Regions from separate parts of the Mycolicibacterium sp. SMGY-1XX genome, predicted to be linked through region 3. Evidence: predicted binding sites of a transcription regulator. Region 3 holds the regulator's gene; each other region holds the start of a gene.
The links. Region 3 encodes LexA, which represses DNA repair genes until DNA is damaged. Its sites were predicted from a motif close to CGAACANNTGTTCG; they were not measured.

Region 1: the regulator LexA is predicted to act here: its motif matches at 1,877-1,890, upstream of cofD (2-phospho-L-lactate transferase).
Region 2: the regulator LexA is predicted to act here: its motif matches at 3,835-3,848, upstream of NL241_RS03770 (HNH endonuclease signature motif containing protein).
Region 4: the regulator LexA is predicted to act here: its motif matches at 3,283-3,296, upstream of ruvC (crossover junction endodeoxyribonuclease RuvC).

The regions. Positions count from the first base shown of each region.
Region 1 covers NZ_CP101139.1:2,078,087-2,085,456, reverse strand. Annotated here, with positions in the region: gene NL241_RS10255 (phosphomannomutase/phosphoglucomutase) at 1-272, opposite strand, end outside; gene NL241_RS10250 (DUF3499 domain-containing protein) at 403-828, opposite strand; gene NL241_RS10245 (metallopeptidase family protein) at 1,006-1,428, shown strand; gene NL241_RS10240 (WhiB family transcriptional regulator) at 1,442-1,804, opposite strand; gene cofD (2-phospho-L-lactate transferase) at 2,096-3,097, shown strand; gene NL241_RS10230 (coenzyme F420-0:L-glutamate ligase) at 3,094-4,437, shown strand; gene NL241_RS10225 (NUDIX hydrolase) at 4,434-4,976, shown strand; gene manB (mannose-1-phosphate guanylyltransferase ManB) at 4,958-6,055, opposite strand; gene NL241_RS10215 (glycosyltransferase family 2 protein) at 6,079-6,942, opposite strand; gene rfbD (dTDP-4-dehydrorhamnose reductase) at 6,964-7,370, opposite strand, start outside.
Region 2 covers NZ_CP101139.1:781,779-789,148, reverse strand. Annotated here, with positions in the region: gene NL241_RS03785 (MaoC/PaaZ C-terminal domain-containing protein) at 1-304, opposite strand, end outside; gene NL241_RS03780 (IclR family transcriptional regulator) at 301-1,098, opposite strand; gene NL241_RS03775 (thiolase family protein) at 1,233-2,378, shown strand; gene NL241_RS03770 (HNH endonuclease signature motif containing protein) at 2,454-3,830, opposite strand; gene NL241_RS03765 (TetR/AcrR family transcriptional regulator) at 3,997-4,578, shown strand; gene NL241_RS03760 (DUF308 domain-containing protein) at 4,594-5,154, shown strand; gene NL241_RS03755 (acyl-CoA dehydrogenase family protein) at 5,120-6,304, opposite strand; gene NL241_RS03750 (acyl-CoA dehydrogenase family protein) at 6,306-7,346, opposite strand; gene NL241_RS03745 (amidohydrolase family protein) at 7,346-7,370, opposite strand, start outside.
Region 3 covers NZ_CP101139.1:2,998,702-3,006,071, forward strand. Annotated here, with positions in the region: gene NL241_RS14750 (acyl-CoA dehydrogenase family protein) at 1-1,144, shown strand, start outside; gene NL241_RS14755 (LGFP repeat-containing protein) at 1,338-3,740, shown strand; gene lexA (transcriptional repressor LexA) at 3,784-4,494, opposite strand; gene NL241_RS14765 (LysM peptidoglycan-binding domain-containing protein) at 4,819-5,301, shown strand; gene nrdR (transcriptional regulator NrdR) at 5,462-5,926, shown strand; gene NL241_RS14775 (PhzF family protein) at 5,979-6,683, opposite strand; gene NL241_RS14780 (alpha/beta fold hydrolase) at 6,730-7,370, opposite strand, start outside.
Region 4 covers NZ_CP101139.1:3,132,287-3,139,656, reverse strand. Annotated here, with positions in the region: gene NL241_RS15510 (Cmx/CmrA family chloramphenicol efflux MFS transporter) at 1-783, opposite strand, end outside; gene ruvB (Holliday junction branch migration DNA helicase RuvB) at 1,050-2,111, opposite strand; gene ruvA (Holliday junction branch migration protein RuvA) at 2,108-2,701, opposite strand; gene ruvC (crossover junction endodeoxyribonuclease RuvC) at 2,698-3,252, opposite strand; gene NL241_RS15490 (acyl-CoA carboxylase subunit beta) at 3,369-4,907, shown strand; gene NL241_RS15485 (hypothetical protein) at 4,914-5,276, opposite strand; gene NL241_RS15480 (aldehyde dehydrogenase family protein) at 5,406-6,884, shown strand; gene NL241_RS15475 (APC family permease) at 6,916-7,370, shown strand, end outside.

The DNA.
Region 1 (7,370 bases), 920 kb from region 3:
GACGCGAAGTACAACTGGTCGGTCGACGCCAGGCCGATACGAACGACATCGAGCCCTTGGGCGGTGACGCCGGACGCGAATGCCGCGGCCAGCGCGGGCGAACTCTCCCGCATGTCGTATCCGATGACCACCTGAGTGCTGTCGCCGCGGACCAGCCGGGCGAACGCCGCGCCCACCTCGGAGACGAACTGCTCGTCGATCTCCTCGCCGACGAGGCCACGAACGTCGTAAGCCTTGATCACACGGGCAACCGCGTCAGCGGATCGAGACATTGCGGGACTCCTGACTACGGCTGGGGGCGGGGTTCGGCTGCCTCTACCAGCCTAGCCGTTCCCGCCGTCAGAATTGCCGGGCAACTACACACGAAACTTCGCTACCGGGCGCTTTACAGAGTGCGGGGTGCTACTCGGAGGGATCCGGCAAAACCCGCAGATGCCCCCGCCGGCGACCGGTGCCGGTAGGGCGCTGGGCGGCCGAGGCGAACACACCCGCTGCAGGGGCGGCGCTGGAGACGGGATGGGGATCAGAGAAGCCGTGCACCGGGGCGCCCGCGGCAACACCGTCGCGGCCCTCCCGGACTGCGTCGGCGAGTGCGACGAGATCGTCCTCGTCGGGGTGCGACGGCAACGGTCCGGCGTGGCGGACCAGCTCCCAGCCGCGTGGCGCGGTGATGCGGCCCGCGTGGGTCACGCACAGATCCCACGAATGCGGCTCACGGACGGTGGCGAGCGGCCCGACTACGGCCGTCGAGTCCGAGTACACGAAGGTCAGCGTCGCCACGGCATAGTGAGGGCACCCAGGCCTGCAGCAGCGACGGGGAACATTCACGCGAGTGAGGCTATCGCGCTGTCGTGCCCGCGACACGGCGGACACGCGCAGCCGGACCCGGCACAACTGAACCGTTATCTGTTGATGCCGGACCGTTACGATCGGCGGGTGGCTCAATCGGGCAGCTCTCGGCATCGACCGTCGGGGAGAAAATGGGGCACCCGGCACGGCCGGGAGATCCGTGGTCCGCTGCTGCCCCGCGACGTGCCGGGGTGGCGCAGCCGGGCCGAACGGTTCGACATGGCGGTGCTCGAGGCCTATGAACCGATCGAGCGCCGGTTCTCCGATCGGGTGTCGGCCCTCGACGTCGCGGTCGACGAGATTCCGCGGATCGCCCCGCGAGATCCGGAGAACGTGCAGTTCCCACCCGAGGTGATCGCTGACGGGGCGATCGCGCTGGCCAGGCTCATCCCAGCCGGGGTGGACGTCCGGGGCAACAACACCCGGGCACGAATCGTGTTGTTCCGCAAGCCAATTGAGCGGCGGGCGAAAGACACGACAGAGTTGACGGAGTTACTTCACGACATTCTGGTGGCTCAGGTGGCCACCTATCTGGGTGTCGAACCGACGGTCATCGATCCGACACTCGACGACGAGTGAGGCTCGCCCTCGGCTAGATGATGCCGCGCTTGATGCGACGGCGCTCACGCTCGGACAGTCCACCCCAGATGCCGAAGCGCTCGTCGTTGGCGAGTGCATATTCGAGACAGGCGTCCTTCACCTCGCAGCCGAGGCAGATGCGCTTGGCCTCACGAGTGGAGCCACCCTTCTCCGGGAAGAACGCCTCAGGGTCGGTTTGCGCGCAGAGCGCGCGCTCCTGCCACTGGTCGTCGGCGGGCTCGGGTTCGGGCTCGAAGCGCTCGGGCACGAGGCTCAAGTGCGGACGTCCCCCCATCTCGATTCCCCCCTCGGTTGCCGGTTCCATGTTGGTGTGCGGGATGCTGCCCATAGCTCCGATCAGGTGCTGATAGGACATGTTCCGCCTCCTCACATTTTTGATAGTCGATCCATCGATGTCGCCCACTATTGATCTGTGGCCATCCCTATTCGAACAGGTGATCGAATCTCGGTCTGCGACACCGGAACCGGCCGGCCAACCGGGAAATGACACTGATGTGATTAGACACGGGTTAGCTGGTGAGGTCAAGCCGTGGAACGGAAATTCATACCATTTGAGACCGACATTTCCGCGAGTCGGTACGCGGGCGTGTCGCAGACGTGACCGTGCTGATATCTCGACCGGCAACAACGCCTACTCTCGTTCGATGTGAAGGTCACCGTTTTGGTCGGCGGCGTCGGCGGCGCGAGATTCCTGCTGGGCGTTCAACAGTTGCTGGGATTAGGGCAATTCGCCTCTGACCCTGAGGGTCAAGCTGAGGTCCAGCATGAGCTGACCGCAGTGGTCAACATCGGCGACGACGCCTGGATGCACGGGGTACGGATCTGCCCCGATCTCGACACGTGTATGTACACCCTCGGCGGCGGAATCGATCCCGAACGCGGGTGGGGCCACCGCAACGAAACCTGGCATGCCAAGGAGGAACTCGCCGCCTACGGCGTGCAACCGGACTGGTTCGGTCTGGGCGACCGCGACCTGGCCACCCATCTAGTACGTAGCCAGATGCTGCGCGCCGGGTACCCGCTCTCGCAGGTGACCGAAGCCCTGTGCAAACGCTGGAGCCCCGGCGCACGCCTGCTGCCGGCCAGTGACGACCGCAGCGAGACCCACGTGGTGATCACCGATCCCGAGACCGGCGATCGTAAGGCAATTCACTTCCAGGAGTGGTGGGTGCGCTACCGCGCAAAGGTGCCCACCCACAGTTTCGCGTACGTAGGCGCCGAAAAGGCAACGCTGGGACCTGAAGTCGCCGACGCGATCGCCGAAGCCGACATCGTCTTCCTCGCCCCCTCCAATCCCGTGGTGAGCATCGGCCCCATCCTGGCCATCCCCGGCGTCCGCGGGGCGCTGCGGTCCACCACCGCGCCCGTGGTCGGCTACTCACCCATCATCGGCGGCAAGCCGTTGCGCGGCATGGCCGACGAATGCCTGACCGTCATCGGAGTGGAATCGACGTCCGAGGCGGTGGGCCGGTACCACGGTGCCCGCACCGCCACCGGCATCCTCGACGGCTGGCTCGTCTCCGAGCAGGACCACGCCGAGATCGACGGTGTGGCAGTGCGGTCGGTCCCGCTACTGATGACCGATCCGAAAGCCACCGCCGAGATGGTGCGTGCCGGCATGGATTTGATGGGCGTGAGTCTGCGATGAGCGGTCCCGAGCACGGTGCCGCGGCGGCCGTCGAAATTCTGCCGGTCCCAGGTCTTCCCGAATTCCGCCCCGGCGACGATCTGGTGGGCGCCCTGGCCGAGGCTGCGCCGTGGTTGCGCGACGGCGACGTGATGGTGGTCACCAGTAAGGTGCTTTCCAAGACCGAAGGCCGCATCGTGGCCGCGCCCGCCGATCCTGAAGAGCGAGATGCGCTGCGCCGCAAGCTGATCGACGCTGAGGCGGTTAGAGTGCTGGCTCGCAAGGGACGCACTCTGATCACCGAGAACGCACTCGGGCTCATCCAGGCCGCCGCCGGAGTGGATGGATCCAACATCGGCAGCACCGAACTGGCGTTGCTCCCCGTTGATCCCGACGGCAGCGCCGCCGCCCTGCGCGCAGGGTTGGCGCAACGCCTCGGAGTGGACGTCGCCGTCGTGATCACCGACACGATGGGCCGCGCCTGGCGAAACGGTCAGATCGACCAGGCCATCGGCGCGGCCGGGCTGCCGGTGTTGCACGGCTACGCGGGCGCGGTCGACAAACACGGCAACGAGCTGGTGGTGACCGAGGTTGCTGTGGCCGACGAGATCGCCGCCGCGGCCGATCTGGTGAAAGGAAAACTGACCGGTATCCCGGTTGCCGTGGTGCGTGGGCTGCGCCTGCGTGACGACGGCTCCCGCGGACGGGATCTGCTGCGGCCCGGCGAAGACGATCTGTTCTGGCTCGGCACCGCCGAGTCGATCGAGCTGGGCCGCAAGCAGGCCCAACTGTTGCGTCGCTCGGTGCGCCGGTTCACCACCGAACCGGTGCCCGCCTCCGTCATCGAAGAAGCCGTCGCCGAAGCGCTCACCGCGCCCGCGCCGCATCACACCCGGCCGGTCCGGTTCGTCTGGCTCACCGCATCGCGGCGCACTCCCCTGCTGGAGGCCATGCGCCAGCAGTGGCGGGCCGATCTCGCCGCTGACGGAAAGCCGGCCGATGCGATCGAACGCCGCGTCGCACGCGGGCAGATTCTCTTCGACGCGCCCGAGGTGGTGATTCCGGTCATGGTTCTCGACGGCGCTCACGACTACCCCGACCGGGCGCGCACCGAGGCCGAGCGCACCATGTTCACCGTCGCCGCGGGCGCAGCCGTACAGGCGCTGCTCGTGGCGCTGGCTGTGCGCGGGGTCGGCAGTTGCTGGATCGGGTCGACGATCTTCGCCCCGCAGTTGGTGCGCGACGAGCTCGAGCTGCCCGCGGAGTGGAATCCCATGGGGGCCATCGCGATCGGCTACCCCCTCGACGACACCGGACCCCGCGACCCCGCCGACACCGCCGGACTGCTGGTCCGCCGGTGACGCTGCGCGATTCGGTGATCTCGACGCTGAGGCACTGGCAGGCACCGGATCCCGACCAGGACGCGCTGCGCGAGGCCGTACTCGGATTCGTGCTGGCACGCCCCGACTCGTGTGAGCGCGCCTGCGAACCCGGGCACATCACCGCCTCGGCGGCGGTGCTGAACGCCGCAGGAACCGAGGTGTTGCTGACGTTGCATCCACGGCTGGGCCGCTGGGTTCAGCTCGGCGGCCACTGCGAACCCGCAGACGCCGACATCGAGGCCGCGGCGTTGCGGGAAGCCACCGAGGAATCCGGTATCACCGGACTGGGCCTCGAGCGGCTGGCCGCGATCCATGTTCACCCGCTGACCTGCTCGCTGGGGGTGCCCACCCGTCACCTGGATCTGCAGTTCGTGGTGCGGGCACCGGCCGACGCCATGATCACGATCAGCGACGAGTCATTGGATCTGCGGTGGTGGCCCGTCGACGGTTTGCCGCCGGGCACCGACCACGCGGTACACGCTCTCGTCGCTGCGGCGTCTCAGAGGTCGCTGGAGTAGCGGATCCCGTGATCGGGCAGGACGACTCCGGGCCACACCCGGGCGCCGCGGAGTAGTTCGCAGCGCGCGCCGATGCTGGCGCCGTCGCCGATCACACCGTCACGGATCAGTGACCGCGGCCCGATGTGCGCACCGTGCCCCACGATCGAGCGTTCGATGACGCAGCCGGCCTCGACGCGCACGCCGTCGAAGATCACCGCGCCGTCGAGCCGGGCGCCCGCCCCGATCTCGGCGCCCCGGCCGATGACGGTGCCGCCGATCAGCACCGCGCCGGGCGCCACCGAGGCCCCGTCGTGTACCAGCGATTCACCGCGGTGGCCGTTGAGCGCGGGTGACGGTGCCAAGCCGCGCACCAGGTCGGCCGACCCGCGCACGAAGTCCTCCGGGGTGCCCATGTCCCGCCAGTAGGTGGCGTCGACGTAGCCGCACACCTTGACCCCGTCGGACAGCAGCTGCGGGAACACCTCACGTTCCACCGACACCTCGCGGCCGGTGGGGATGCGGTCGATGATGTCGCGATTGAAGACGTAGCAGCCCGCGTTGATCTGATCGGTGGGCGGATCCTGCGTCTTCTCCAGGAAGGCCTCGACGCGATGGTTCTCATCGGTGGGCACCGAACCGAATGCGCGCGGGTCGCCGACACGCACCAGGTGCAGCGTCACGTCCGCCTGGTTGGCGTGGTGATGATTGAGCAGCGCTCCGAGGTCGGCGCCGGAGAGCACATCACCGTTGAAGATGACCGCGCGGTCGTGCCGCAGCTTGGGCACCACATTGGCGATACCGCCACCGGTGCCCAGCGGCTCCTCCTCGAAGACATACTCGATCTGCAACCCGAGTTTGGACCCGTCGCCGAATTCGGCCTCGAACACCGACGCCTTATACGATGTGCCGAGGATCACGTGCTCGATCCCGGCTGCGGCGATACGTGACAGCAGGTGCGTCAGGAACGGTAATCCCGCCGTCGGCAACATCGGTTTCGGCGCGGACAGGGTTAACGGTCGCAGCCGCGTGCCTTTGCCGCCCACCAGGACAACGGCGTCGACCTTGGACGGATCGACGACTTCCAGAGTGCCGCTCATGACCTAACCCTCTCCCCCAGGTGTCAACCGCGGTGCCGTCGTGCACCACGTACTACCAGGCCTGATCGTACGGCCAAAGCCGCTCGCATGGCCCATCTCAGCGGAGCTCGGTGCCAACCGCTGTGCCGGTCCGACAGATACAGATAGGTACTGCGGTGGTGCGCGGCGAGGTTGCGGGCGGGGTCCCGACCGGTGGAATGGCCTTTGGCATGCAGGATCTCGGCGTCGGGGACGTAGACGTTGAGCCAGCCGGCCCGCCCCAGACGGTCGCCCAGGTCGACATCCTCCATGTACATGAAGTACCGCTCGTCGAATCCGCCGATCTGGTCGAACGCCGACCGCCGCATCAGCAAACACGATCCTGACAGCCAGCCGACCGCCCGCTCACTGGGCTCCTGCCGCTCCTGACGGTACGCCCGGGTCCACGGGTTGTTCTTCCAGAACGGCCCGACGACGGCGTGCATACCGCCCCGGACCACACTCGGCAGGTGCCGCGCGGACGGGTACACCGAACCGTCGGGATCACGGATCAACGGTCCCACCGCGCCCGCGGTCGGCCAGCGGTGCATCGCCTCCAGCAGGGCGTCGATACTGCCGGGACCCCACACCACGTCGGGGTTGGCGATCACCAGGAACTCCGAGTCGCGTTCCAGCGAGGCCACTCCGCGGTTGACGGCGGTGCCGTACCCCACATTGCCGCCGGTACGCAGCAGCCGGGTGTCGGCATACCGCTCGACCGCGCTTTCCGGGGCGCCGTCCGTCGAGCCGTTGTCGGCCAGCACCACCGTCACCGGGCGATCGGTGGCCAGGCTCAGCGACGACAGGAACCGCTCCAGATGCGGGCCCGGTGAGTAGGTCACCGTCACCACCGGCAGTTCGTCACTCACGGCGTAGAGGGTAACGGTCTTTCACACCCGTGACCGACTCAGCGCCTCCGCCAACGCCTCCGGCCACGGCCGCAGCGGGGTGAGGCCGGCCCGCGCGGTCGATTCGCCGCCCAGAGCGGAATACGGCGGGCGCGGAGCGGGCCTCGGATGGGCGTCGGAGCTCACCGGACGGACGCGTTCAGGGTCGGCGCCGACGCCCGCGAACACCGCCCTGGCCAGCTCGAACCGGCTGGCCGGGCCGCTGTTGGCGACATGCAACACCGGGCTACGCACGCCGCCGTCGGTGATCTCCAGCAGCGCAGCACACAGATCGCCGACGTAGGTGGGCGATCCCACCTGGTCGGCCACCACGTCGACCGTGTCCGCGGTGGCGGCTCTGGCCCGCATGACCGCGACGAAATCCGCGCCGCTGCCGCCGGTGTAGACCC
Region 2 (7,370 bases), 2.2 Mb from region 3:
GCGCGGTGACGGAGGCACCTTCGAAGGCGGGTGCCAGGAGGTCGAACTGGTAACTGGTGGACACCCCGCCGGGCGCGACGAGTTCGGTGAGGGCGGTCTGGACGTAACCGGCGACGAGCATGCCGTGGGCGACGGGACGCTCGAACCGGGTGTTGGCGGCGTACTCGGCGTCTTCGTGGATCGGATTGTGGTCACCGCAGATCTGCGCGTACGCCCGGATGGTGCCGGCGTCGATGATCGCGGTGTGCTCAGCGCTGGCGCCGAGCTCCATATTGTGGAACGTCTTGACCGTCTCGATACTCACTGAGCCGACCGCTCTTCTGTTTCTTCGATCGGCTTGAACCTCCGCAGGAGTTCGGCGCTGATCGCTTCCGCGGTCTCACACACCAGGTCGGCGAACTTGCCACGGAGGTCTTCTTCGGAGAACCGGAAGATGGGGCCGCCGACGCACACCGAGGCCACCACATTGCCGGACGGGTCCAGCACCGGGGCCGCGATGGAGCGCACGCCGAGTTCGCGTTCCTCCAAGTTGAGGGCGTAGCCGTCGCGCCGGATCTCGTACATCGCCTCGTGCAGTTCCACCGCGGTCGTGATGGTGGACGGGGTGTAGCGCGCCAGCTCCAACTGGTCGATGATGCGCTCTCCGACACCGGGCGGCAGGAACGCCAGGATCACCTTGCCCTGGCTGGTCGCATGCAGGGGAATCTGCTGTCCCACCTCGCCATACATCTGCACGGAATGCGAGGAGGTCATCACCACGAGGTAGGTCAGCTGTAGCCCTTCCCGGACCGCGAGGAACACCGTCTCGGTGGACTTGTCCCGCAGCTGCGCCAGCAGCGGCCGGCCTATCTCCTCCAGCGTCGCGCGGTCCACGCGGTCTCCGACCAGCACCCGCATCTGCGGGCCCGGGACGTACTTGCCCGCGTCGTTCTGAATCGCGAAGCCGCGATCGCACAGCACCCGCAGCAACCGGTGCGCGGTCGGGGCTGTCAGATTCGTGGCTTTTGCAACTTCGCCCGCGGTGGCGCCTGGATTGAGCGACACTTCCGTCAGGACGTCGAGGACCCGGTACGCACTCTGGGCTCCCGCGATTTCCATAATGTGGTCTCCATATCCATATTGTGGATGTGAGCTAGACCATAGGCCGGTGTCCTGGGTGCCGTCAAGCACTCCACAATGTGGAGGCATCGCTGCGCATTGGAACCGCCTACCGTAAGCGTTACAGTTGGCGCATGAATGACGTCGCGATCATCGGTGTCGGGCTGCATCCCTTTGGCCGCTTCGAGGGCAAATCCGCCATGCAGATGGGCGTGGACGCCATCCGCGCCGCTGTCGCCGACGCAGGCGTGTCCTGGAGCGATGTTCAGGCAGCCGCCGGAGGCAGCTGGACGGTGGCCAACCCGGATGCGATCGTCGGCATGGTGGGCCTCTCCGGCATTCCGTTCACCAATGTGTTCAACGCCTGCGCCACCGCCGCCAGCGCCGCCAAGGCATGCGCCGACGGAATCCGGTTGGGCGACTACGACATCGGTATTGCCATCGGCTTGGACAAACATCCGCGCGGTGCGTTCACCGAAGATCCCGCCCTGGTGGGGATGCCGTCCTGGTACGCCGAGAACGGGCAGTACCTCACCACGCAGTTCTTCGGCATGAAGGCCAACCGGTACCTGCACCAGCACAACATCTCGCAACGCACACTCGCCCGCGTGGCCGCGAAGAACTTCCGCAACGGCGCCCTGAATCCGAACGCGTTCCGCCGCAAGCCGATCAGCGAGGACGCCATCCTGGGTTCGGCGATGCTGAATTACCCGCTGACGCAGTACATGTTCTGCGCACCCGATGAGGGCGCGGCCGCCGTGGTGATGTGTAATGCGGCGATTGCGCATCGTTATACCGACAAGCCGGTGTACCTGCGTGCGGTGGAGGTGCGCACCCGTCGCTACGGTGCCTACGAGGTCAATACGACGTTCGCTCCGGTCGACGAGGACGTCTCGCCGACGGTGTATGCCGCCCGCGCCGCGTTCGAACGCGCCGGGATCGGCCCCGAGGATGTCGACGTGGTCCAGCTGCAGGACACCGACGCCGGCGCCGAGATCATCCACATGGCCGAGGCCGGCTTCTGCGCGGACGGCGATCAGGAGAAGCTGCTGGCCGACGGCGCCACCGAGATCGGCGGGGCCCTGCCCATCAACACCGATGGCGGACTCATTGCCAACGGCGAACCGATCGGCGCCTCCGGCTTACGCCAGATCCACGAGCTGGTGCGGCAATTGCGTGGCGAGGCCGGGGATCGTCAGGTACCCGGGTCACCCCGAGTCGGATTCGCCCAGTTGTACGGCGCGCCCGGTACCGCTGGCGCGACCATCCTGAGCACCTAGTCGCCCCCCATTCACGCGCGCACTTCAAGCCGGCGAACCACTCGGTCCGCCGGCTGTCCACGCCGCCCGCCTCACTCACGGATCGTCGGGGGCGAGGATCCGGTCGGGGTGGTGATAGACGTTGATGCGGGTTTGGCCGCAGTCCAGTTCCGGGGGCGGGATCCATTCGGTGATGCCGTCCTCGGGTCGGTTTCGGGTGGTCCAACCGGTGGTTTCCACCATCCGGTTATCCGGCCCACACGCCAGGGTGAGGTCTTCGATATTGGTGTCGCCGCCGTCTTTCCAATCGCGGTTGGCGTGATGGACCTGGCAGCGGTACCCGCAAGCGGTGCACCCAGGCATGGTGCAGCCACCGTGCTGGGCCAACAGCATGATCCGCTGCCCGCGGGAGGCGGTCCGGCGGGCCCGACCCAGGTGCAACGGCACCCCCTTCCCGTCGAACAGGGCGAGGTAGTGGTAGGCGTGGGAGGCCATCCGGATGACCTCGGGCATCGGGATCAACGTCCCGTCGGCGGTCAGGCCGTGGCCCACCCCTTTCTCCAGGTCGGTCAGATTCGCTTTGACGATGACGGTGACGGGCAGCCCGTTGTGCTGGCCGAGGCCACCGGAGGCCAACAACGCCCGACCCATCGCCAGCAACGCATCATGATTGCGTTGGCCCTGGGTGCGGGCATCGGTGCGAGCGCGCTCCGGATCCGGTTCCCCGTCCACCTGCGGGGCCTCATCGGCCGGGTTGCACATACCCGGGGCCGCCAGTTTCGCCTGCGCGGCGTGCAGGGTGGCCGCGCATTCCGGGGTGAGCCTGCCGTGCACCGGCACGTTGCCGTCGGCGTCCTGCTTACCGATGGTGAAATACCGGCCGGCCTGGCGGTCGACATCGCTGTACTCGCCGTCTTGGTTGAGGAGGTATTTCAGTCGGTCGGCGACTTCGGTGAAGCCGTCGACATCCAGGGTCGAGGCGTGGCGGGCCAAGTCGGCTTCGGCGGCTTCACGGGCCGAGAAGTCCACCGATGCCGGGAGTTTCTTGAAGAACGTTTTGACCTTCGCCACATGCTCCGGACCGATCAGGCCGTGGGCCTGGGCGGCGGCGATGTTCGGCAACGCCGGCTCCAACGGTTCCCCGGTCAGCGCGGTCCGCGGACCCAAAAGTGAGGCCGACGTGAGGCGGCGCGCGGCCTCGGCCTCACTGATCCGCAACCGGGCGGCCAGGACCTTTTTGAAGCTGGTGGAGCCCAACTGTTTCGGCGCGCATTCCGACCTCAGGCGTTGATACACCTTGTGATCCAGGGCCGGCTGCATCCAGGCGACGGTTTCGCGGCGCTGCATCAGCGCCAACAACTCCAGCGGAGTGAACGCATCGATCGACAACGAGTTCATCTGCGCGGTCAACACTTCGATCTGCGCCTGGGCAGCCAGCATCGCCTCCTTGTCGGCGATGGCGGATGAACTCATGCTTCGAACACTAGTTCGACGCACCGACAAAACGGCACGCCGTGTGACTACTGATACCGAAGCGACACAGGGGAATTGCGCCCGGTTCGAACCGGCGCATTCCCGATACCTCGGCGGCAGTGATCTCAATTCGACTCCCTACCTACTAGAAGGTAGGCTACGTTTCATGGCCGAACCCACCACCGCAGATGCCATCGTCCGCTGCGCGCAGACCTCGATCATCGCCGGCGGCTACCACGGCTTCAGTTTCGCGACCATCGCCGACGTCGTGGGTATTCGCAAGGCAAGCATCCACCACCACTTCCCCACCAAAGCCGACCTGGTACTGACCCTCGTCCGGCAGTACCGACGTGAGGCCGAGGAAGGCTTCGCCGCGATCGAACACAATGTCTCGGACCCGGCCGATCAGCTGCGCGCCTACACCGGCTACTGGGAATCCTGCATCGGCGAAGCAGAGAGCAGCTATTGCGTGTGCGCCCTCTTGGCCACACAGATTTCTGTTCTGCCCGAGGATATTTCGCTCGAACTCCGAGCCTATTTCCGCACCCTGTCCGGATGGCTGGAAGCAGTTCTGAACCGCGGCGCCGAGCAGGGCAGCTTCATACTCGCCAACGACGCCCACTCCGAAGCCGAGACCTTGATGGCTACCGTCCACGGCGCCATGCTGTCGGCCCGCGCCTACGGCGATCCGAACACTTTCGCGGCCATCACCCGGCCTGCGATCGACCGACTACTCACCCCCCGCTGAACCAAGGAGAAGAACATGGCAGATCAAACGAACAACCAGTGGCTCAAGACCTATTACCTTCTGCGCGGCACCGTTTCGGTCGTATGGGTAGGTGCGGCACTGCTCGTCATGGGACAGGCACCGGTCGTCGCGGGCGCGCTGTTGCTCGTCTATCCCGCCTGGGACGCCGCGGCCAATGTACTGGACGCCGTCAAGAACGGCGGGTTACGCCGCAATCCCACCCAGAGTTTCAACGCCGCAGTCAGTGTCATCACCACCGCCGCCGTGGCCGTCGCGCTCACCATGAGCATGAATGCGGTGCTCGCCGTCTTCGGTGTGTGGGCGGCGCTGTCCGGCCTGTTACAACTGGCGACCGCAGTGCGTCGATGGAAAAGCCATGGCGCACAATGGCTGATGATTCTCAGCGGCGCCCAGTCCGCGTTCGCGGGCACCATGTTCCTCGGCAAGGCTGCCGGACCCGATATGCCGAGCGTCGCCGATCTCGCCCCGTACGCCGCGTTCGGCGCGTTCTACTTCCTCGCATCGGGCGTGTGGCTGATCGTCACGGACGCGCGCCGACGCCGACTTTCGGCGTAGCACCGTAATTCGGCTTGCCCAGTCCCAGCACGTGCTGGGCGATCATGTTCCGGAACACCTCGAGGGTGCCACCGTAGATCCCCGCCAGCGGCGCGAACCGGTACACGTACTCAGCACTGCCTCCATCGGTGGCTCCCTCGGCACCCACCGGCAGCACCGAAACACCACCGAGCACGTCCATCAGATCCGGGGCGATGTCCCGCATCGTCTGTGCGATGGCCACCCGGCCGAAGATGCTCGGCGTGGACAGTGCTGCCTCCAACCGAGCAGCGCTGCGGCCCAGCCGATATGCCACTGATTCGTCGCCGATCATGGCGGCGGCCCGAGCGGCGGTAGCATCCACCGCCGAGGACATGAATCCCGCCTGGTGCATCATGATCGACACATCGGCCAGGCCGTCCTGCGCGGCGGCCACCGCACCGTGCTCGGCGTTGAGTGGCTCCCGCAACACGGTCCAGCCGCCGTTGACGTCACCCAGCCGGTACTTGTCGTCGACGCGCACATCGCTGTAGTAGACGATGTTTGTGCGGTCACCGTCGACGGTCCGGACACCTTGGATCTCGATGCCGTCCGAGTCCAACGGCACCAGGAACATCGTCAGGCTCTTGTGCTTCGGCGCCGAAGGATCGGTGTTGGTGAGCAGAAAGACGTACTGGCAGTTGTGCGCGCCGGTGGTGAACATCTTGGAGCCGTTGATAATCCAACCATCACCGTCCCGCACCGCCCGGGTCTTGCAAGTGGCGATATCGGAACCCCCTTCGGGCTCGGTGTAGCCCAGACACATCCGGACCTCACCGGAGAACACCTTCGGGAGCACCTCCTGAACCAGTTCAGGCGAGCCGAAGGCCGCTACCGAACGCGCCACCATCGCCGTCGTCCCCCACGTCACCCACGGCACGTGGGCGCGACGCTTCTCCAGCTCCCAGATGCGACGACGGATCCGGGTGAAACCGCCGTCCGCTTCCGGTTTCCACTCACCCTCCAGGTAACCGGCGGCGCCCTGTGCGAGGTGCACGGCTTCGTGGAAGTTGTCGCCGGTCTCCCGGTCGTGCTGGATCACCTCGTCGGTGACATGGGTGCGCAAGAACCTGCGGGCCCCGTCGAAGAAGGCCTGATCGTCCTCCGACAGCGCTACTCGGGTGAAATCCACGTCAGTTCCCGCTCTCCCGCGCCGCGACCAGCCTTCCGATGTGCTTGGCCGTGGCTCCCGGATCACCGGCGGCAAGCGGCCAGCCACGCGCCCGGACGAGATACGCCGACGACGCCGCCTCCGCCGACACACCGAGCCCACCCTGGATGTGCACCGCCATGGTGGCGGCTTTGGCGGCCTCTTCTGTCATGAAGACGAACGCCGACCCGGCCAGCTCCGGCCGCTCGTCGGGCTCGTTGTCCAGAAACCACGCGGCGCGCCGCGTCAGGTTGCGGCCACCCTGCACGGCTATCGCCATATTGGCCAAGGGATGCGAGATCGCCTGCAGCGTCGAGATCGGCACGCCCAGTGTGTATCTGGACTTGGCAAATTCCACGGCGATGGTCATGGTCTCCTCGACCAGGCCGGTCAACGCAGCAGCGGTCAGTAGCCGCCACTCATCGAGCGCACCTTGATATGCCAGCACCGCGTCGGACCCACTGGCCAGCACCTCAGTGGTGTCCGCGGCCGCCGGGTCCACCCAGGCCATCGGCAGCCGGCCCAGGTTGTCGACCTTGACCGGACGGGTGGCAAAGCCCAGCCGGACGATGTCGTCGCCCTCACGTACCACGATCTGGTCGGCGATCGAGCCGGCCGAGATCAAACGCGGTCCTCCGGACGGTTCCAGCCGCAGGTCCAGCGCCACGATCTGCTGACCCGACACCACGTCATCGGTGGCAGCGCCCAGACGAGCCAGCAGCCGGGCCGCGCACACGTGGTCGATCCAGGGCACCGGCGCCAGCATGCGCCCCAGTTCTTCGGCCACCAGCGTCAGATCGACCAGCGTCGCCCCGTCACCGCCGGCGGACTCGGGAACAGCCATGGAGGTGGCCCCCATGGCGCACAGCCGTTCCCACAGACTCTTGTCGAAACCGGTGGCTTCCGCCGCCCGCACCACGTCGATCGAGCAGTGCGCTTTGAAGAACTGGCGGTAAGCCGCCTGCAGGTCCACGTGGTCGTCGTTGAGGCTGTAATCCTGCCGTCGCAGTTCGTAGCGGTCCATCACGGCTCCTGGTCTCCGAAGAAG
Region 3 (7,370 bases):
CCAGCGCACGTTGTTCGAGCCCGAACACGAACTGTTCCGCGAGTCCTACCGCACCTTCCTCGAGCGCCACGTCGCACCGCACCACGAGGAGTGGGAAAAGAACAAGATCGTCGACCGCAACGTGTGGGTCGAAGCCGGTAAGCAGGGCTTCCTGGGCATGGCGGTGCCCGAGGAGTACGGCGGCGGCGGTATCGACGACTTCCGCTACAACACCGTGATCACCGAGGAGACCACCGCCGGCCGCTACAGCGGTATCGGCTTCGGCCTGCACAACGACGTGGTGGCGCCCTATCTGCTGCGGCTGGCCACCGACGAACAGAAGCAGCGTTGGTTCCCGGGCTTCTGCAGCGGCGAGCTGATCACCGCCATCGCCATGACCGAACCCGGCACGGGCAGCGACCTGCAGGGCATCAAGACCCGCGCGGTCAAGCAGGATGACGGCAGCTGGGTGCTCAACGGCTCGAAGACGTTCATCACCAACGGAATCCACGCCGACCTGGTGATCGTCGTCGCCCAGACCGACCCGGACAAGGGCGCACAGGGCTTCTCGTTGCTGGTGGTCGAACGCGGCATGGAGGGCTTCGAGCGCGGGCGCCACCTCGACAAGATCGGGTTGGACGCCCAGGACACCGCTGAGCTGTCGTTCACCGATGTCAAGGTGCCCGCGGAGAACCTGCTCGGCGACGAGGGCATGGGCTTCATCTATCTCATGCAGAACCTGCCGCAGGAACGGCTCAACATCGCCATCATGGCCGCCGCCGCCATGGAAGCCGTTCTCGAGGAAACCATTCAATACACCAAGGAACGCAAGGCTTTCGGCAAGCCGATCGGCAGCTTCCAGAACAGCCGCTTCGTGTTGGCCGAACTCGCCACCGAAGCCACCGCTGTGCGGATCATGGTCGACGAGTTCCTGCGGCTGCATCTCGACGAAAAGCTCACCGCAGACCAGGCGGCAATGGCCAAGTGGTACACCACCGAAGCCCAGGTGCGGCTGGTCGACCGGTGTTTGCAATTGCACGGTGGTTATGGATACATGCGCGAATACACCGTCGCGCGCGCATTTCTCGATGCACGCGTGCAGACCATCTATGGCGGCACCACCGAGATCATGAAAGAGATCGTCGGCCGCAGCCTGGGGGTCTAGCAGCGTTCCATACCCGACATATTGCGCGCAAAACGCGTCGGGCCTGCACGTCAATTCGGTACCGGGTGGGTATTGTCGTCAAAATGACGGCGATATGGCCATATCGTGCTCGGCTATTGTCCGAGAGTTGACGGTGACGAATTTCGGACGACGAGATCGGCGTATGCAGGCCGGTAAACCGCGGGGAGTGGGCATGACGACGCAGCGAAACCCATTGCGATGGGCGGTCGGAATTCTGGCGGTGTGCGCGGCATTTGCGTTCGCAACGCCATTCGTTCCGGTCGCTCACGCCGACCCGCAAGGCGACGCCGCCGTAGCGATCGATCAGGCGTGGACCGGCTCCGGTGGCGACACCTCGCCGCTCGGCCCGAAGGTCGGCGGCATCTACCCGGCCGGCGCAGGCTTCGGCCAGGACTTCGTGAACGGCGCCATGTTCTTCTCGCCCGAGACCGGCGCGCGGTCGGTCTTCGGCGCCATCCTCGACAAGTACCGCTCCCTCGGCGGCCCGGCCGACAGCGGCCTCGGATTCCCCACCATCGACGAGGGGCCCGGGCGGGCTCCGGAAAGCCGTAACGTCACCTTCAGCGCACCCGAAGGTGCGGTCATCTTCTGGACGCCTGCCACGGGCGCGTGGCTGGTGCGCGGCGTGATCAACGCGGCCTGGGACCGGGTGGGCGGATCGTCGGGTCCGCTGGGTGTCCCGGTGGAGGACGAAACCTACAGCGGCGAGACCATTTCGCAGCGGTTCAGCGGTGGGCAGCTGACCTACGACACCGCCGCCAAGACCTTCACCACCACGCCGCCCGAGTTGGCCGGGCAGCTCGGGGACCTGGCGCTGCCCGACGACGCCGCATCGTCGATCGACCTCGCCTGGCGGGTGGCCGGCGGAGCCGGCGGCCAGCTCGGCGCCAAACAAGGCGACCCGTACCCCGTCGGCGACGGGACCGGCCAGGACTTCGCGGGCGGCAAGATCTTCTTCTCGCCGGACACGGGCGCGCACGTCGTCAGCGGCACCATTCTGGAGAAGTATGAGGCCGCGGGTGGGCCTACCGGCGAACTCGGTTTCCCGACCGCCAACGAGGCCGACGGCGACGTGCCCGGCAGCCGGATCAGCACCTTCGGCGCCGAGGGTGACCCGGTGATCGTGTGGACTGCCGAACACGGCGCCGTGATCGTGCGCGGGCCGATGAAGGCGGCGTGGGACGAGCTCGGCGGGAGTGGCGGTGATCTCGGCGTCCCGATCGCCGACCAGACCGGCGACGGCACCATCACGCAGAACTTCAGCGGCGGGCAGGTCACGTACAACAGCAGCACCAACAGCTTCAGTACGCAGCCGCCGGAGCTCGCCGAACGGCTGGCTGGACTCGATCTCCCCCAGCAGGCCAGCCCCACCTCGGCGCCTGCCGCTGCGCCCGCGGCTCAGGGTGATGACAGCGGCACCGAGGGATCGGGTTCGAAGAGCTGGTACCTGTGGGTGCTCATCCCGCTGGCGATCCTGCTTCTGGCCTCGTTGGCGGCGTTCGCGGTGATGCGACAGCGCCGCAACGCCGGCCCAGGCGCCGGCGGCGGTTTCCGTCCGGGTGGTGCGCCGGGGAACCACGACGTCTTCGATGAGGCCTCGCATGGGGGGCGCGACGAGGACGAACACGCCAGATGGGAATCCGCGGGCGCAGGACAGAGCAGTGGGCCGTCGAAGTTCGGCGATGCCGAGCCCGACGACACCGACTACCTGGCCGCGCAGCCGCCGTGGGCCAAACGTGAGCCCGGCGCCCAGCCGTGGAGCGAGCCGGCCGTACCGACCGCGGGGTTGGCGGCTGCCGCTACCGGCCCCGATCTGTTCACCCATCACGGTGCGCACGAGGCCGAGGACTTCACCGCCGATGTCGAGGAGCAGGACCCCGACGCCGTTGACACCGCGCCCACGCCGGTACAGACGGAATCCGGGGAGCCGTCCGGCCGCCACGCCGCGGCGGGCGCGGAGGAGTCCCGGCCACCGTGGCTGACTGACCAAGATGCTCACGTGCCGGGGCCCGGCTCCCTGTTCGCCCCGGTATACGGTGCGGCGCCGCCGCCGGCGCAGGAAGAACCGGCCGCGCCGTCGTCTGATGTCGATGAACCGGGCTACGCGGCGCCCGTCGGCGCGACCTTCGAGGATGGGGACGGCGGCCTGTCACCGTCTCCGTACGCCGAGCCCGGGTATGGGCAACCGGATGCTTCGTTGTCCGGCGAAACGCCGAGCGAGTACGGACGGCCGGAGTACGCACAGCCGGAGTACACGCCGTCGGAGTACGCACAGCCGGAGTACACGCCGTCGGAGTACGCACAGCCGGAGTACACGCCGTCGGTATTCGAGCGACCCGATGACGAACGGCCGACAGACGGCCCGTCACCGACCGCCTCGTCGGCGTCGCCTCCGGCGATCCATCTTCCGCTGGATGACCCCGATGAAGCGCCGGAGGGTTACCCCATCAAGGGAAGTATGCGCACGGGGACCTACCACTCGCCCGGCTCTGCTTCCTACGATGTGACGGTCGCTGAAATCTGGTTCGCCTCAGAGGATTTGGCCGAATCCAACGGATTCACCAAAGCGGAGTGAGCTCACCCGCCCCCGCGGGATGGGTCAGCTCACTCCGTCCGGGTCAGATCTTCCGGATGACGGTGACAACCTTGCCGAGGATCGCGGCGTCGTTGCCCGGGATCGGGTCGAACGCGGGATTGTGCGGCATCAGCCAGACCTGACCGCTGGTGCGCTTGAAGGTCTTGACCGTGGCTTCGCCGTCGATCATCGCGGCCACGATATCGCCGTTGTCGGCCACGGCCTGCTGCCGCACCACCACCCAGTCCCCGTCGCAGATGGCCGCGTCGATCATCGATTCGCCGACCACCTTGAGCAGGAACAGCGATCCCTCGCCCACGAGTTCGCGGGGTAGCGGGAAGACGTCCTCGACGGCCTGTTCGGCCAGGATCGGACCGCCGGCAGCGATTCGGCCGAGCACCGGGACGAAAGTGGGTTCCGGCAACGCGTCCGAACCCGCGACGTCGGTGAGCACTGCCGGCGCGGCCTCGTCGGCACCCCGGACATCGACGGCTCGCGGCCGGTTCGGGTCACGGCGCAGATAGCCCTTGCGCTCGAGAGTGCGGAGTTGGTGGGCGACCGACGAGGTGGACGTCAGGCCCACGGCATCGCCGATCTCACGGATGCTCGGCGGATAGCCCCTGCTGGTCACCGAGGCGCGGATCACCTCGAGGATGGTGCGCTGCCGTTCGGTCAGCGATGGATCGGGGGAGTTGTCACGCGGTCTACCTGTGCCGCCTTGCGCGTCTGAACCTGTGCCAGTGCTGTCACCCATGGCCCTGAATGTAATCGCAGCGACCGACAGAATCAAACATGTGTTCGAGGCGTGTCGCGGAACCGGGTGCCCGTCGCTGTGCGCGGCCTGGTGCCCGGCGGCCGATTTCACTAAGTGGGGCTGGAGTGACGCCTGGGGCGGAAGCTTTTGTCGGTGGGTCGTTCTATGGTTCGGCTACAAATCGATCACATGTTCGGTTGGCACTATCTTATCGAACATGTGATCGACTAGATTCGAACACAGGAGCGAACGATGGCACAGCTCAACCGGGCTCGGCACCGGATCTCTGCAGGACACCATTTTCTCGGGTCGGAAGGAACGGACATGACACTCATCGACACTCTGCCTCCGCGCCACGCGCAGCCGCGTCCCGTGGACGGCGCGCCGCGGCCGGTACGTCGGCGCACCGACGCCGGACAGGTGCGGCGCAGGCCGATGGAGGTGCGTCCGGCCGGTGCGCCGGTCCGCCGGCGCGGTACGGGTGTGCCGGTCTCGCGGGCGCCGCATCGTCGTCGCCGGAGCATCACGCCGGTCACCACGGTCGGGCTGGCGCTGCTGGCGGCGCTGATCACCGTGTGGCTCGGCGCTGTCGCCCAGTTCGGTGAGGCCATCCAGGGCGCCACGGCCCCGACTCCGAGCAAGCTGGCCGTCGTGCAGGTGCAGAGCGGGGAAACGCTGCAGACCGTCGCGGCCCGGGTCGCTCCCGGCGTGCCGATCGGCGACACGGTGCAGCAGATTCGCGAGCTCAACCAGCTCGAGAGTGTGGCCTTGACGGCCGGTCAGACGCTCATCGCGCCCGTGGGCTGAGTCCGTGTCGGACCACGACGAATCCAGGTGGTGCACAACCGCGATGGCGATGGGAATGCGCAGGACTGCGCCCAGAGCGATGGCGGTGGCTCAGCTCGGCGCGGCGCAGGTACTCTCTGAAGCGGGAGTAACACGTGTCCAGTGCGGCGAAGGAGCGGTGATGCACTGTCCTTTCTGCCGGCATCCGGATTCTCGTGTGGTCGATTCCCGCGAAGCCGATGAAGGCCAAGCCATTCGACGTCGGCGGTCATGCCCGGAATGTGGCCGGCGGTTCACCACGGTCGAGACCGCAGTGCTCGCAGTGGTCAAGCGGAGCGGCGTCACCGAACCGTTCTCTCGCGAGAAGGTGATGCGCGGCGTGCGACGGGCGTGCCAAGGCCGTCAAGTAGACGAGGACGCACTGCACCATCTCGCCCAACAGGTGGAGGACACCATTCGTGCGGCGGGTTCACCAGAGGTGCCGAGCAATGAGGTCGGCTTGGCGATTCTGGGACCGCTTCGCGAGCTCGACGAGGTTGCCTATCTGCGATTCGCGTCGGTGTACCGCTCGTTCTCGTCGGCCGAGGACTTCGAACAGGAGATCCGCGCGCTGCGCGAGCACCGACGGGTGACGGCCACCAGTTGAAACAGGAGTCCGAGGCTGCGAGGTAGTCGAAGGGTTCCGGGCTCGCAGGCGGTCACGCCAACTCGACGTTGGTGACGCCATCGCTGACCACCCGGCCGGCGACATGAACCCATCCGTCCGGACTCCACCGCGTGCGGATCTGTGACCCTTGTCCTTGCGTGATCGCCAGGTCGCGACTGAGGTACTCGGTGATCCGCACTGCCGCCGCGCCGGTGGCCTCGTCCTCAGGGACTCCGAGATTGGCGGCAAACATTCGTGAGCGCAGTGCACCGGCGTCGCGGTCGAGCCAGGTCCACAGATAATGCTGAATGTCGTCGGAGTAATCGCTGGGATCGGCGGCGGCCAGCTCCTCGAGTGAGGGGAGTTCGCGAATCGCGAACTCCGGTGCCCATTCCGCGCGGGCGCTGATCGATGTCAGCTCATCGTCACCGTCGAGGCCGTAACCGACCTGGACGATCCCCGCGGGAACCTGCAGAGTGTGCACCGGTGTGCCTTGGTCCTTCAACCACCACGAGGCGCCGACGGTGGGATGGCCTGCGAACGGCAATTCGGTTGCCGGAGTGAAGATCCTGGCGTGCGCCGTACTGCTCCCGGGTGCCGGCAGGTCAATGAAAACAGTTTCGCTGTAACCCAATTGCGTGGCCAGCCGTTGGCGGTCTCGAGGCGCGACGGCGGTGGCGTCGACCACACCCAGGGGATTTCCGAACTTGCCGGCCGAATCGGTGAACACCCGTAGCACTGTGACATCGATACCCATGGGTCGACTCTACTTGCCGTTTGGCGCCGTTCGGCGATCCCGTGAATCAGGTCGCGCTGCGCTCGTCGGTGCCCATCGCATCGAGCACCGCGACCTTGGTGTCGACGGTGCCCGACATCGCCCGCTCGCTGATGCCGCTGCGCAGCAGTTGGCGCAATGCCGTCTGGTCGTACTCGGCGGGTTCGGTGGAATCGATGAAACGCTCCACCACCTCGACGAAGCGATCCGGGTCGTCGTGGAAGGGGAAGTGTCCGGACCCCTTGAAGATCTCCAGTTGCGAACCCGGCATCGCCGCATGCGCCATGTGGGCGTGACTGACCGGGATCACCACGTCGCGGTCGCCCCAAATGAGCTGAACCGGAACCGATTCGGTCAAATAGCAGCGGTCCAGCATGGTGACCACCTGGCCGCGCCAGTCGACGACAGCGCGCAGTGTGCGAGTGAAAGCCGAGGACGCGGTGGGTTCGGGAAGATCGCGCAGGATCCGAAGGACATTGGGCAGTTCGCGTCCCAACGCCGTACTGCCGAGCACGCCGCCGGCGACTTTGCCTGCCATCTGCACCGCGGGCAACACCAACGGAAGACGCAGCAGCGCCAGCGCTTCCCCGCCCATGGGCAGTGACGCCATCCGCAGCGCGATGTTGACATCGCGGGTCACTCCGCCCGCGCCGACGAGGATGAGGCGGT
Region 4 (7,370 bases), 130 kb from region 3:
AGCCGCAGCCACTCCGAGAAAAGATCCAAGGCCGAACAGCACCAGGGCCAGCGGTACCCACACCTCATCCAAGGCAGCGGTCCCGGTCACGACGGGGGCGAGGAACGTGAACGCGGCGAACGTGCCACCGTTGACCAAGGCTCCGAGCAGCATCGCCATGAATAAACGGGGCGAACAGAGTTGAGCGAGTTCGAAAACCAGAGACTTCGCACCGTTGGACCGTTCCGATGCTGAGTCTGTGTGGGGCCGAATCCCGACGAGGATGCCGGCTGCGGCGGGAACGCATAGCAACGCGACGGCCCAGAACGTGGCCCGCCACCCCATCGCGCTACCGAGCAGAGCGCCGGTGGGGACGCCGGCGACGGTCGCGATCGTGGTGCCGGACAGAAGGATTGCCAGGGAACGTCCCTTCTGGTCAGGGGCAACAAGACGGGTCGCAGTGCTCAGGGCGACCGCCAGGAAACCGGCGTTGGCGACCGCGGCCAGGACACGGGTGGCGAACAGCACGGAGAAGGACGGGGTGATCGCGGCGACGACGTGACAAAGTGCGAAGACCACCACGCAACCGAGCAGTGTGGCCCGCGCAGGCCATCGGCGAGCGAAGGCGGCCATCGTGGGGGCGCCCCCGATCATCCCGACCGCGAACGCCGATGTAAGCAGTCCAGCAGTCCCGACCGAGACGTCGAAACTGGTGGCGATGTCCGGTACCAGGCCGGCGAGCATGAATTCTGAGGTGCCCATGGCGAAGACCGCGAGGGCAAGCAGGTACAGAGCGAGAGGCATCGAGTTACTCCGAGGGAAGAAACGAACAGAAGGCGTCTCGTCACCACGGCCAGCCTGATGGAATTGCCCGAACGGCCACCCACGCATGCAAGCGGGGCGGGAAGGCTAGATCCTCAGTGGTTCAGGGGGCTGACGGCGCGACCGAAAGCCCCCACAGTGTCCGATTCAGGGCTCGACATAGAGCAAAGTTTAAACACAGCCGATCGAGCACTGCACATCTGATTGGATGGCCACGCCATCGACATCAACGTCCTGCCTCGCAACATCTAATCGAACAGCGCGCTCTGCCCCAGCCCGGCCGCCCCGGCGGGCGGTTTCATCCCCAGGTGGGTCCATGCCAGTGCCGTTGCCACCCGCCCGCGCGGCGTACGCGCCAGCATCCCGGCGCGCACCAGGAACGGTTCACAGACCTCTTCGACGGTGGTGGCTTCCTCCCCCACCGCAACGGCCAGCGTCGACACCCCGACGGGGCCACCCCCGAAACTGCGGGTCAGCGCCGAGAGCACGGCGCGGTCAAGCCGGTCGAGGCCGAGTTCGTCGACGTCGTAGACCTCCAGCGCGGCCTTGGCGACATCCTTGGTGAGGACGCCGTCGGCGCGCACCTCGGCGAAGTCGCGGACCCGGCGCAACAGACGATTGGCGATCCGTGGCGTGCCGCGGGAGCGCCGCGCGATCTCGGTGCTGGCGTCGTCGCCGAGCTCGATGCCCAGGATTCGCGCCGAGCGGGCGAGCACCCGTTCCAGTTCGACCGGCTCGTAGAAATCCATGTGCGCAGTGAACCCGAAGCGGTCGCGCAGCGGCCCCGTCAGCGCGCCCGAGCGGGTGGTGGCACCGACCAGGGTGAACGGTGCGACTTCCAGCGGAATCGACGTCGCCCCAGGACCTTTGCCCACCACGACGTCGACGCGGAAATCCTCCATCGCGAGGTAGAGCATCTCTTCGGCGGGCCGGGCAATCCGGTGGATCTCGTCGATGAACAGCACGTCACCTTCGACGAGGTTGCTCAGCATGGCCGCCAGATCGCCGGCCCGTTCCAGCGCCGGGCCCGATGTGACCCGCAGCGACGAGCCGAGTTCGGCGGCGATGATCATCGCCAGCGATGTCTTGCCCAGCCCGGGCGGCCCCGACAGCAGGATGTGATCCGGCGTGCCGCCGCGGTTCTTGGCGCCTTCGATGACCAGTTGCAGCTGCTCGCGCACCCTGGGCTGACCGATGAACTCGTCGAGCGACTTCGGCCGCAGGCTGGCGTCGATATCCCCTTCACCGACCGTCAGCGCGCCGGAGACCTCCCGCTCCTCCGGGGCATCGTCGTCGTCGAATCGGCTCATTTGTTCTTGCCCAACAGATTCAGCGCCGACCGCAGCACCGTCGAGGTGGAGGCATCGGGTTCAGAGGCCAGCACCTTGTCGGTGGCTTCCTCAGCCTGCTTGACCGCAAAGCCAAGTCCGACAAGGGCTTCGACCACCGGGCCTCGCACCGCGTGGCCACTGGCGGCACTGGAGCCCGCCGTACCGGTCACCGGGCCGATCTTGTCACGCAGCTCCAGCACCAACCGCTCGGCGCTGCGCTTGCCGATACCGGGCACCCGGGTCAGCGCGGTGACGTCACCGTCGGCCAGCGCCTGCCGCAACGCGGTGGCGTCGTACACCGCCAAGGTGGCCAGCGCGATCTTGGGCCCGACGCCGGACACACCCAGCAACGTGCTGAACAGGTCGCGCGCGTCGGCGTCGGCGAAGCCGTAGAGGGTCATCGAATCCTCGCGCACGATCATCGCGACGATGAGCCGGGCCTCCGTACCGCGTCGCAGGCCCGCCAGCGTCGACGGTGTGCACATCACCTTGTAGCCCACCCCGGCGCATTCGATGACAGCGTGATCGAGGGCGATGTCGACGACCTCGCCGCGTACCGAGGCGATCACCGGGCGGCCTTGAGCTTGGCTTGGTAACGCTTCTTCTGTTCGGCGGCCATGGCCTCGGCCTTGGCCATCCGCGCGATCATCGGGGCCCGCCAGCAGTGACAGATGGCCAACGCCAAGGCATCCGCGGCGTCCGCGGGGGTGGGTTTCTGCTGCAGCGCCAGGATCCGGGTGACCATCTCGGTGACTTGGGCCTTGTCGGCCCGGCCGTTGCCGGTGACGGCGGCCTTGACCTCGCTGGGGGTGTGGAAGTGCACTTCGATCTCCCGCTTTGCGGCCGCGAGCGCGACGACGCCGCCGGCCTGCGCCGTGCCCATCACCGTGGAGACGTTCTGCTGGGCGAACACCCGCTCGACGGCCACCACATCCGGTTTGTGGGTGTCCATCCAGTATTCGACGGTGTTGCTGATGGTGAGCAACCGGCGGTGCAGCGGGTCGCTGGACGGGGTGCGCACCACATCGACATCCAGGGCGATCACCTGCCGTCCGGTTCCGCCTTCGATCACCGAGAGACCACACCTGGTCAGTCCCGGGTCGACGCCCATGACGCGCAACAACTGGGACCCCTTCCCACCAGAAAACACCGAACAGCTGTTCGAGAGCGTAGCCGGTGTCGGGGACACCCTACGGTAGGGACACGCCAGCTGGGCACCGCCGACCGGAGGAACCGATGCCAGAACCGCGCAGTGATCTCACCGAACTGCTACGGCGCCGCGCGCTCACCGAAGATTCCGCTCGGCCCGACGCCGTGGACCGCCGCCACGCCGCAGGCGGGCGGACCGCGCGCGAGAACATCGCGGACTTGGTGGACCCGGAGTCGTTCGTCGAGTACGGGCGGTTCGCCATCGCGGCCCAGCGGCAGCGCCGCGAGGTCACCGACCTGATGGCCCGGACCCCGGCCGACGGACTGGTGGCGGGCACCGCCCGCATCAACGGGGCGGCCTGCGCGGTGCTGTCCTACGACTACACCGTGCTGGCCGGCACCCAGGGTGCGCTCGGGCACCGCAAGAAGGATCGCCTCTTCGAGCTCATCGAGCGATTGCAGCTGCCCACGGTGTTCTTCGCCGAAGGCGGCGGGGGCCGACCCGGTGACACCGACTACCCGGTGGTCTCGTCCCTCGATGTCCGCGCCTTCGCGCTGTGGGCGGGGCTGTCCGGGCTGGTGCCCCGGATCGCGGTGGTCAAGGGTCGCTGTTTCGCGGGCAATGCCGTGATCGCCGGATGCGCTGACCTGATCGTCGCCACCGCCGACACCTCGATCGGGATGGGCGGCCCGGCGATGATCGCCGGCGGCGGCCTCGGCGACGTCGCCCCGGATGACGTGGGCCCGGTGTCGGTGCAGGAACCCAACGGCGTCATCGACGTCGTGGTGGCCGATGAACGCGAGGCCGTGGCGGTGACCAAGAAGCTGGTGGGCTATTTCCAGGGCCGCACCACGCCCGGCCCGGCGGCCGATCAGCGGACGCTGCGCACCGTCGTCCCCGAGCGGGCACGTCGCGCCTATGACGTTGCACCCGTCATCGAGACGCTGGCCGACGAAGGCTCGGTGACATTGCTGCGCAAGCGTTTTGCCCGTGAGATGGTGACCGCGCTGATCCGCATCGACGGTCGCCCGATCGGGGTGATCGCCAACGACACCCGCTACATGGCCGGCGCCATCACCGCGGCAGGCGCCGAGAAAGCGGCACGATTCCTGCAACTCTGCGACGCTTTCGGCCTGCCGGTGCTGTCGCTGGTGGACTGCCCCGGCTACATGGTCGGTCCGGCCGCCGAGGCCGACGCACTGGTGCGGCGCGGATCGCGACTGCTGATCGCGGGCGCGTCGCTGGAGGTGCCGCTGATCGCGGTGGTGCTGCGCCGTGGGTACGGTCTTGGCGCGCAGGCGATGACGGGCGGCAGTCTGCAGGAACCGCTGCTCACCGTGGCATGGCCGGGAGCGCACCTGGGACCCATGGGTCTGGAGGGCGCGGTGCGCCTGGGCATGCGTAAGGAACTGGACGCCATCGCCGACGACGCCGAACGCGAGGAACGGGTTCGTCAGCTCACCGACGCGGCACAGGTGACCGCCGGCGCACTGAACGCGGCATCGGTGTTCGAGATCGACGATGTGATCGACCCGGCCGACACCCGGGCGTTGATCATCGCGACCCTGGCGGCGGCCGACGGGCACCACCGCTCCGGCCGGCGCCGGTTCATCGACACCTGGTGAAGCTTTTCACCGCTCGAGGCCGGTGCTGTTGCGCAACTCGACGGCACCGCCCTCGTGGGTCACATCCGCCTGTGCGCTGCGCTTCTGGGCGACGATCTCGTTGATGCGACGGCCAGAGGCGCGCCAGCCCTTCACCTTCTCGCGGCCCACCTCTTGGCCGTCGCGTTCGGTGATCACCTTCCACGGCATTCCGAGGAACTTGGCCAGCAACCAGAACGGCCAGGCCAGCAACACCGGTAGCGCCAGCAGGAACAGCACGATGCCGAAAGTGCTACTGCCCCACGACGCCATGTCCATTGCCCCCAGCAACGGCCACTGAGCACGGCGCACCCGCCACTTCACGCCGTCGGCGTCACGGAACTCTGGCATGTGCTCACACTAGATGTACCGCACAACCCTGGCGTTTCCTGAGGATCGTGCACTACGGGGCACGAGATGCCGATTCGGTGAGTAGTGTCCCATCCCGGCACGTCGAAGGACTGCGCAAGGGGCTGACCCATGAACGGTGAACCAGACCTCTACATCGGAGGTTCCTGGCGGCGCGCGTCCGGCGGCGGCACGCGCGACATCATCAACCCGGCCGACGGAAGCGTCGTCGCCACCGTCGACGAAGCCGGTCCCGACGACGCCCGCGAGGCCGTCGCCGCGGCACGCGCCGCCTTCGACGAGGGCAGCTGGCCCGCCACGCCGGTGGCCGAGCGAGCCGCAATCCTGCAACGCATCGCCGACCTCCTGTCCCGGGACAAGGAGCACGTGGCGCTTCTCGAAACACGTGACACCGGGAAGACGCTGGCAGAGAGCCGGATCGACATCGAGGACGTGATCTCGGTGTTCCGCTATTACGCCCACCTGGTCGCGGTGCAGACCGACAAGATCGTCGATGTCGGCGATCCCGCCGTGCTCAGCCGAGTGGTCCACGAACCCATCGGGGTGTGCGTGCTCATCGCGCCGTGGAACTACCCGCTGCTGCAGATGTCCTGGAAAGTGGCACCGGCGCTGGCCGCCGGCTGCACCATGGTGATGAAACCCAGCGAAGTCACGCCGCTGAGCACCATCGCGTTCACCTCGCTGGTGGAAGAAGCGGGTGTGCCGCCGGGAGTGGTCAACCTGGTGCAGGGCAGCGGCGCCAGGCTCGGGGCGGCACTGACCGACACCGCCGAGGTGGACTTCATCTCGTTCACCGGCGGACTGGCCACCGGGCGCACCATCGCCGAAGTCGCCGCCAAACACGTCACGAAGGTCGCGCTCGAACTCGGCGGCAAGAACCCCCACATCGTGTTCGCCGACGCCGATTTCGACACCGCGGTGGATCACGTGTTGACCGGGGTGTTCCTTCATTCCGGTCAGGTGTGCTCGGCGGGCACCCGGCTGATCATCGAGGAGTCGATCGCCGAGCGGTTTGTTGCCGAACTCGCCGTCCGCGCCGAGAAGATCCGGGTGGGCGACGGGCTGGACCCGGCCAGCGAAACCGGTCCTCTGGTTTCCGAGACGCACCGCGACAAGGTGGAAGCGTATGTGGCGCTGGGGATCTCCGAAGGTGCCGCGCTGGTCTGCGGGGGCCGCCGGCCCGAGGCCCCGGCGCTGGCCAAGGGCTATTTCTACCTTCCCACGATTTTCGACCGGTGCGACCGGTCGATGCGGATCGTCACCGAGGAGACCTTCGGTCCGATCCTGACCGTCGAACGATTCACCGACGAAGCCGAGGCGATCGCACTCGGCAACGACACGCAATACGGTCTCGCGGCGGGTGTCCGGACATCGGACAGCGCCCGGGGCGAGCGGGTGGTGCGGGCACTGCGGCACGGCACCGTGTGGCTCAACGACTTCGGCTACTACACCGCGGCAGCGGAGTGGGGCGGCTACGGGAAGTCCGGTAACGGACGCGAGCTCGGACCGACCGGCCTCGCCGAATACCAAGAGATCAAACATATCTGGCACAACACGGCGCCGCAGGCCGCAGGGTGGTTCAAGGGCTGACGCCCGATGAGCCAAGGCTAGGGAGACAGTCATGGTCATCAGAGAAACGCACGCCGACAGCGGCCTGGACGAGTTCGGTTACCGAGAATCCTTGGACCGCAGTATCGGCAAGTTCGCCAGCTTCGCCGCCGGCGTCAGCTACATCTCGATTCTGACCGGCACTTTCCAGTTGTTCTACTTCGGATTCGGCACCGCCGGACCGGCCTACCTGTGGTCCTGGCCGATCGTCTTCCTCGGGCAGATGGCCGTCGCGCTGTGTTTCATGGAACTCGCCGCGAAGTACCCGGTGGCCGGCTCGGTGTACAACTGGAGCAAGAAACTGGCCAGCAGGTTGGTGGGCTGGACCTCGGGCTGGTTGATGCTCACCGCCTCGATCGTCACCATTTCGGCGGTGGCGCTGGCGTATCAGCTCAACCTGCCACGGCTGTGGAGCGGATTTCAGATCATCGGCGACGGCACCGGGGAATACGACTACGCCGCCAACGC